Regions from separate parts of the Terribacillus sp. 7520-G genome, predicted to be linked through region 1. Evidence: riboswitches for the same ligand, from Rfam matches in the RefSeq annotation. Region 1 holds a riboswitch; the other holds the start of a gene.
The links. A riboswitch is a leader RNA that binds a small molecule or an ion and turns the genes downstream of it on or off. The one in region 1 is predicted to bind S-adenosylmethionine.

Region 1 (3,769 bases):
TGCAGATGTGTCGTGGAGGCAGGGTGGATGATCAATGATTTGGCATCGCCCACATTGGCAACATGGGACCAAAGGGCGACATTATTGATCAAAGCAGCACCAGCTTCCCTGCCTCCCTTGATGCCAAAGTTGACAATGGAACCAGCACCGGATGGAAGCACTCTTTTGGCGATTTCATGGGATGGATGGCTGCTGAGCCCCGGATAAGCGACCCAATCGACTGCCGGATGCCGTTCAAGGTAATCTGCCAGCTTTTCTGCATTTTGTACATGGCGTTCCACTCGTAAATGCAATGTCTCCAAGCCTTGGATCAGCTGCCATGCATTGAACGGACTAAGGGCAGCCCCAAGATCGCGCAGCAATTGGACACGCAATTTTGTACTGAAAGCAAGCGTACCGAAGTCAAATGCATAGCGGATGCCATTGTAACTCGGATCCGGCTCGGTGAATGTCGGAAACTTCGGTGAATTCCAATCAAATCGGCCCCCATCGACGATCAATCCCCCGATGGAAGTACCATGACCGCCGATCCATTTCGTTGCACTGTGCACGACGATATCCGCACCAAGCGTTATCGGTTTGCTAAGGATAGGTGTGGCAAACGTACTGTCGACAATGAGGGGGATCCCGGCATCATGTGCCACTTCCGCGACTGCTTCCACATCCAGCACATGCAGGCTGGGATTTCCGATGATTTCTGCAAATACAGCTTTTGTTTTGTCTGTGATCGCCGCGCGGAATGCCTCCGGATCGGTCGGATCGACGAATTTGACAGTGATTCCGTAGCGAGGGAGCGTAGTCTGGAATAGGTTATACGTCCCTCCGTATAAATTCGTTGCTGCTACGATTTCATCCCCGGCGCTTGCCAGATTGAGGATGCTGTAGCTGATGGCTGCCATTCCGGATGCAACACCGACTGCTGCGACGCCATCTTCCAGCAAAGCAATTCGTTTTTCCAGAACATCGACGGTAGGGTTGCCGATTCGGGAATAGATATTTCCCGGCTCATCCAGTGCGAATAGACGCTCTGCATGATCTGTATCATGGAACAAGTAAGAAGTGGTCTGGTAAAGCGGCACCGCTCTTGAGCCTGTCGTCGGATCCGGCGCTTGCCCGCCATGCAATGCTAGTGTTTCTGCTTTATATACTTGATCTGTCATTTTGTCATTCCTCCAGTTTATATAGATGAAAAAAGCAGCTCCCGGTAAGAAGCTGCTGCTTATGCACGAAACTCCTTATCTCCCAAACTTCCGTTTGCTGGATGTAGCACCTTAAAAGCCATTTCCGCTTACAGGTTGCCGGGTTTCATCGGGCCAGTCCCTCCACCTCTCTTGATAAGTCAATATGAAATTTTCATCGGCTGCTCGAGTACCTCCCTGATATGGTGTCCCCACTTCTCGAACTCCAGCAGAAAACCATCATGCCCATAGATTGTATCCACATCCACATGCCTTCCCCTTGGAACTGCCGCAGCAAAGCGGCTTATCTCCTCTGGAGGAAATAGCAGATCTCTTGAAAATCCGAATGTCAGCACAATTGCGTCTATTCTCCGGGCGGCTGCTTGCCATCCTCCTCTTCCCCTGCCGATATCATGACTGTTCATCGCTTCCAATAAAGTCATATAGCAGTTGGCATCAAAGCGATTGACCAGCTTCTCTCCTTGATAGTTCAAATACGATTCCACCTCGTAAGCTGCATCATCCCTCCGGGAGGCAGCACGGCGGAAACGTTCATTATATTGATGGTCGGAACGGTAAGTAAGCATCCCCACCATCCGCGCAAGTCCGAGACCGGCCGCAGGTAATCTGTCCGGTGTATAGTATCCATCGTTCCAATCGGGATCGGAGGTGATGGCTGTCTTAGCCAAATGGTTATACGCAATCGCATAATCACTCACAAAGGGGGTTGCTGCGAGCGGAATCAGCACATCCATGAAATCAGGGTACATGACGCCCCATTCCAGTACTTGCATCCCTCCCAATGATCCGCCGATTACTGCCTTTAGATGAGCAATTCCCAGTTTCTCCAAGGCAAGACGCTGCACCAAAACCATGTCCCTGATCGTTATTGCCGGAAAGGCTGCCGCATACCTGCTTCCCGAATCCGGGTTTACCGACAATGCACTCGTTGTCCCATTGCACCCGCCCAATACATTGAATGTAATCACTTGGTATCGGCGGGTATCGATGTATCCGCCCGGCTGCAGCAATCCATTCCACCATCCAGTTGCTGCATCAGTTCCGATTGCAAACTGATCTCCCGTCAACGCATGACAGACAAGCACCGTTTCTCCCGAAGCGGGTCCGCTTTTTTCAAAAGCCACCTCGACGTTTGGCAGGATATTGCCTGATTCAAGCACAATATCCCCGATGAGAAGTTTGCCGGTTTGGTATGACTGTTGTAAATCCATTCTCCGCATGCTTCCTCCCCCCAACTAAAAAAGCCACCCTGAGAGGACAGGGTGGCAATATGTACCGACATGTCTCTCTCATCTCTAAAGTGCTCTGCGCACTTTCAGGAATTAGCACCTTAAAAGCATTTCTGCTTGCAGGTTGCCGGGCATCATCGGGCCAGTCCCTCCGCCTCTCTTGATAAGAGCTTGCTATTGATTTGTTAACAGGATTGTAGCATGGGGTTCTTATAGGAGTCAACTATAAATTCTGAAATTTCCATCAGGATATTCTTCCCGGAAATTTGGACGCCCCGCATCGGCAATTGCCGATGCGGGGCTTAAAATGTAACTTTTTCTATTGTTATGCGAGAATGCCTAATACATTCTCCTGCCGCGGTACTTGTTCCACATGGTAGTTTTCACTTAAACGATGCAATCCCTACCTCTATTGCATCCTTACGGCTCCTTGGCCGCTCCAGTCTGAATAAGTACTTCTGATTAAAACTATAGCAGAATGCCAGAGATCTTCAATAAAGTTACTCAAATATTGAAGACGTTAATTATTCTATCATGCTTTACAATTACTGTCAAACCACCGATGCAGATGTACTCCCCTCCCTCTTCCATTCCCGTTAATCAAAGAGGACAAATCGCCCCGCATTTCCCATCTTTCTATAGGAGACCTTATTTTGGTGACGCTTTATGACAAATAATCTGTAAACACTTACACAACTTGGTCAGAAATATTCACGTAAGATATCCTGACAAGTTTGTTACATTTTTTTGCAGGGCACTTATAATGAAAAAAGATTTAAATTTTCAAATAATAAAGAAGGCATTCAGGGGGTAGAGAAAATGGATATGGCCAATACGGTATTCATGTTCGTCGCAACCGTCCTCGTATGGTTGATGACACCGGCACTCGCACTCTTCTACGGCGGGTTGGTAAGAAGCAAGAATGTGCTGAGCACAACGATGCACAGCTTTACGACAATGGCAATCGTTTCGATCATTTGGATCATTGTCGGCTTTTCCCTGGCATTCTCACCAGGTAACGGAATTATTGGGGGATTGGATTATTTCGGGCTGAATAACGTTGGTTTCGATCCAAACGCAGACTCCGGACATACAATTCCATTCAACTTATTCATGATGTTCCAAATGACATTTGCGATTCTGACAACAGCCATCGTGTCCGGCGCATATGCAGAACGCATTCGTTTTCCAGCATTCATTCTATTCACAGTTCTTTGGGTCCTCATCGTTTATTCCCCGCTGGCACACTGGGTTTGGGGCGGCGGCTGGATCGCAGAAATGGGCGCGCTTGATTTCGCAGGCGGAAACGTTGTCCATATCTCCTCCGGTCTTGCTGGGTTG
Region 2 (3,769 bases), on a different contig from region 1:
GCGAGTGCTGCGAGATCTTCCCAGCACTCATCGCGCTTCAGGTCGAGTTCCACAATCTGTTTGGCTAAATCAAGGGCTTCCTGATCATATGCCACGTGCAAGACGCTCCTTTCCGGTATCTCTTTTTGCTGTTACGTTCAGTATACGTATATCCAAATTGCCATGCATCAAACATGTAAGCGATGCTGACGAACTTTTTTGTTGTTTGTTAGGTTTCCTTACATAATACTAGGATGAATGGAAAGTTGCGGTATAATGTTAAGTAACAGCACATGGTGATGAGGTGAACAGATGAGTAATGAGCCTTCTTATAAGAACAGGAAAGTGATCACAATCGGCATTGTGAGCGAGCTGACTGGTCTGACTGAACGCAAGATTCGTTATTACGAGGAACGCAAGCTCATTTTTCCGGAACGTTCAGCGAAGGGAAATCGCAAGTACTCTTTTTCGGATGTAGAGCAATTGATCGAAATCGCCAACAAAAGGGAAGAGGGTGTGCAAACCTTCGAAATTCGTCAGCAGATGCTGAGAGACAAGAGGAAGGAAGCGGAACGGGAAAGCCGCCAGCAAATGCTGCGTGGTCAAATCAATGCCCGCTTTGGCATACAAAGAGAATAGCTGTGTGTACGTATGTGTTGGGAGGCCTTGTACACAGGAGAGCCGGATGTCTGACATCCGGCTCTTGTTCATCTTTTCCGGCTATGGATGAATTTTTTATGCGCTCCTTGACGCTGATGCATATTTAGGATGAACCGACCATTCGCGCAGGAATTCAGGGGTGATTCTTTTGCCTTTTCGCTCTTCCGCAAATATATCAAATTTATGATAATAGTAGTCATATCGGAGAGCGGATTTCAGGATGGACATGAAAAAGAAGCGGGATCCTGTCGCTCTTTGGGAATTGATCAATCGCTCGTTTGATGCCGTACATGAATCGTTGCGGAACCATACAGCCAAACAAATCCCATTATCTTTTCGGATGACGGGACTACCAGGGAAACGGGATAATTTTTCTATTATTTTTGAAATTATATTGACAACGTTTGGATTGGGAGGTAAAGTAACAAACAGATCAACAACAAAAGTATAATGAAATTCTTATCAAGAGTGGCGGAGGAACAGGTCCTATGAAGCCCGGCAACCAGATCAGTGATCAGGTGCTAATTCCTGCAGACGGCGAAAAGCCGTACTGAGAGATAAGAGAATTAGTGCATATGTATACCATGCGCCTCTCTTAATCCGGAGAGGCGCTTTTTTATTGTAGTTGATAACAGCGAAGGAAAAAGGGGAGAGCAACATGAAAAAAATCTTAAGTTTTGGACTTATCGGATTATTGGCGTTATTTTTAGCAGCGTGCGGCAATGATAAATCTGCTGCGCTGGCAAATGATAAAATTTTGGTGGGTGTCAGCGGGGGACCGCATGAGCAAGTCATGGAAAAAGTAAAAGAATTGGCAGCGGATGAAGGAATCGATGTCGAAATCAAGACATTCAATGATTACAATACACCAAACAGTGCGCTGGATGATGGCAGTCTGGATGCGAACAGCTATCAGACACTTCCTTTCCTGGAAGATCAAGTGAAGAATCAAGGATATGAATTAGAGGAAGTATTCAAGACCTTGACTTTCCCGATGGGGATTTATACAGATAAGATTTCGGATATTTCCGAGTTGAAAGAGGGAGACAAAATCGCTGTACCGAATGACCCTGCCAACGAATATCGTGCGTTGAAACTCTTTGAGTCGGCAGGCGTATTGAAAGTGGATCCGGAGGCGGAAAACTCCGCAACGGCTAAAGATGTCGTAGAAAATCCGCTGAATCTGGAAATCGTCGAATTGGATGCTTCCCAGCTTCCGGCTCAGCTTCCGGAAGTGGCGGCAGCGGCAATAAATACAAACTTTGCAATGGGAGCTGATTTGAATATCAATGATGATGCTATCTTTGCAGAGGAATCGGAAAACAATCCATGGTCCAACTACTTTGTTGTAAGATCAGCGAACAAGGACGATGAAATTGTGAAGAAGATTCAAGAAATCTACCAGTCCGATGAAGTAAAACAGTTTGTGGAAGATGAATTCCAGGGATCTGTCGTTCCAAGCTGGTAAGGGGGAAGCAATATGATTGAATTGAAGAATGTATCGAAAACCTTTACCACCGGCAAGAAAAAAGTGGAGGCGTTGAAAGACGTCTCCTTGAAAATCAATAAAGGTGAAATCTATGGCATAATCGGATTCAGCGGAGCAGGGAAAAGCACCCTGATCCGCTGTGCCAATTTATTGGAACGTCCGACTCAAGGGGAAGTATTCGTCGACGGCGTGGAACTCACGACGCTTAAGAAGGCTCAGCTTCGTAAGGCAAGAGGGAAAATCGGTATGATATTCCAGCATTTCAATCTGCTGACGACGGCTACGGTATACGAGAACGTTGCCAGACCTTTGAAGCTGAGTAAAGTGCCGAAGGATGAAATCAAAGGGCGCGTTGATAAATATTTGAAGATAGTGGGCCTTGAGGAAAAGAAGAATGTCTATCCAGCTCAATTATCCGGCGGTCAGAAGCAGCGGGTGGCCATTGCAAGAGCACTTGCGCAAGAGCCGGAAGTGCTGCTGAGTGACGAAGCGACGAGTGCTTTGGATCCGAATACAACGTCTTCCATCCTTGAATTATTGCTCCGCGTGAATAAGGAGCTTGGCATCACCATCTTCTTGATCACACATGAGCTGGATGTCATCCAGCGCATATGTGACCGTGTCGGTGTCATGCATCAAGGAGAGCTGGTGGAAGAAGGATCCGTCATCGATGTCTTCACCAAGCCGAAGCATCCGCAGACCCGGAAATTTGTCTTTGATGAAGCGAACTTCGAAATTCCTGATAGTGTGAAGGAAGGGCTGTCTGCAACAGGGCGTCTCGTTTCACTGACGTTCATCGGGGAAGCTTCGAATGAGCCGTTCCTTGCGGCCATCACAAAGAAATTCGATGTCGTTCCGAGTATACTGGCAGGAGGAATCGATCAGCTGAAAGCGAGCTCCGTCGGCAAATTGCTTATTCACTTGCAGGGAGATAAAACGGAAGTGGAGAAGGCGATTGCGTATTTGGAAGCACAGCATGTAACGGTTGAGGAGGTGGCGTCATGATCGCCGAGTTCTGGACGGAATGGGGTACGGACATCACGGAGGCGTTTTGGCAGACATTGCTGATGACAGGTATTTCATTGGCTATTTCCATCGTGATCGGACTTCCATTGGGTATTTTGCTGGTCATGACAAGAAAAGGCGGACAAGCTGAGAACCGCGTATTTTATTCGATTGTGAACACGGTCATCAACATTATCCGATCCATCCCTTTCATCATCCTTTTGTTCCTGCTCCTGCCTTTGACGAGAGCGGTGGTTGGGACAACGATCGGAGTCCAGGGCGTAATCCTGCCGCTCGTTGTTTATACAGCACCTTATATTGCGCGCTTGATGGAATCGGCATTACTGGAGGTCAATAAAGGTGTCATCGAGGCGTATGAATCCATGGGCATTTCCACAAGCAAGATAATTTGGAGTGTCATCATAAGGGAAGCACGTTCCACGATGATTTTGGGATTGACCATTGCAACAATCGGTTTAATCGGGGCTACGGCAATGGCTGGCCTGGTAGGTGCCGGCGGCCTTGGGGATTTGGCCTATCAATATGGCCACCTGCGTTTTGAGCCTGAAGTCATGTATGTAGTCATCATCATCCTGATCATACTTGTACAAGCAATGCAGACGCTGGGAAATGTCT

Region 2: linked by a shared signal. The riboswitch ahead of CHH53_RS01430 (MetQ/NlpA family ABC transporter substrate-binding protein) and the one ahead of metX (homoserine O-acetyltransferase MetX) in region 1 are both predicted to bind S-adenosylmethionine.

The regions. Positions count from the first base shown of each region.
Region 1 is NZ_NQFP01000026.1:10,589-14,357, forward strand. It holds gene CHH53_RS10080 (PLP-dependent aspartate aminotransferase family protein) at 1-1,160, opposite strand, end outside; SAM riboswitch class I at 1,233-1,341, opposite strand; gene metX (homoserine O-acetyltransferase MetX) at 1,340-2,419, opposite strand; SAM riboswitch class I at 2,486-2,598, opposite strand; gene CHH53_RS10090 (ammonium transporter) at 3,248-3,769, shown strand, end outside.
Region 2 is NZ_NQFP01000002.1:18,747-22,515, reverse strand. It holds gene CHH53_RS17470 (hypothetical protein) at 1-95, opposite strand, end outside; gene CHH53_RS01440 (MerR family transcriptional regulator) at 292-618, shown strand; SAM riboswitch class I at 1,096-1,203, shown strand; gene CHH53_RS01430 (MetQ/NlpA family ABC transporter substrate-binding protein) at 1,298-2,107, shown strand; gene CHH53_RS01425 (methionine ABC transporter ATP-binding protein) at 2,120-3,133, shown strand; gene CHH53_RS01420 (methionine ABC transporter permease) at 3,130-3,769, shown strand, end outside.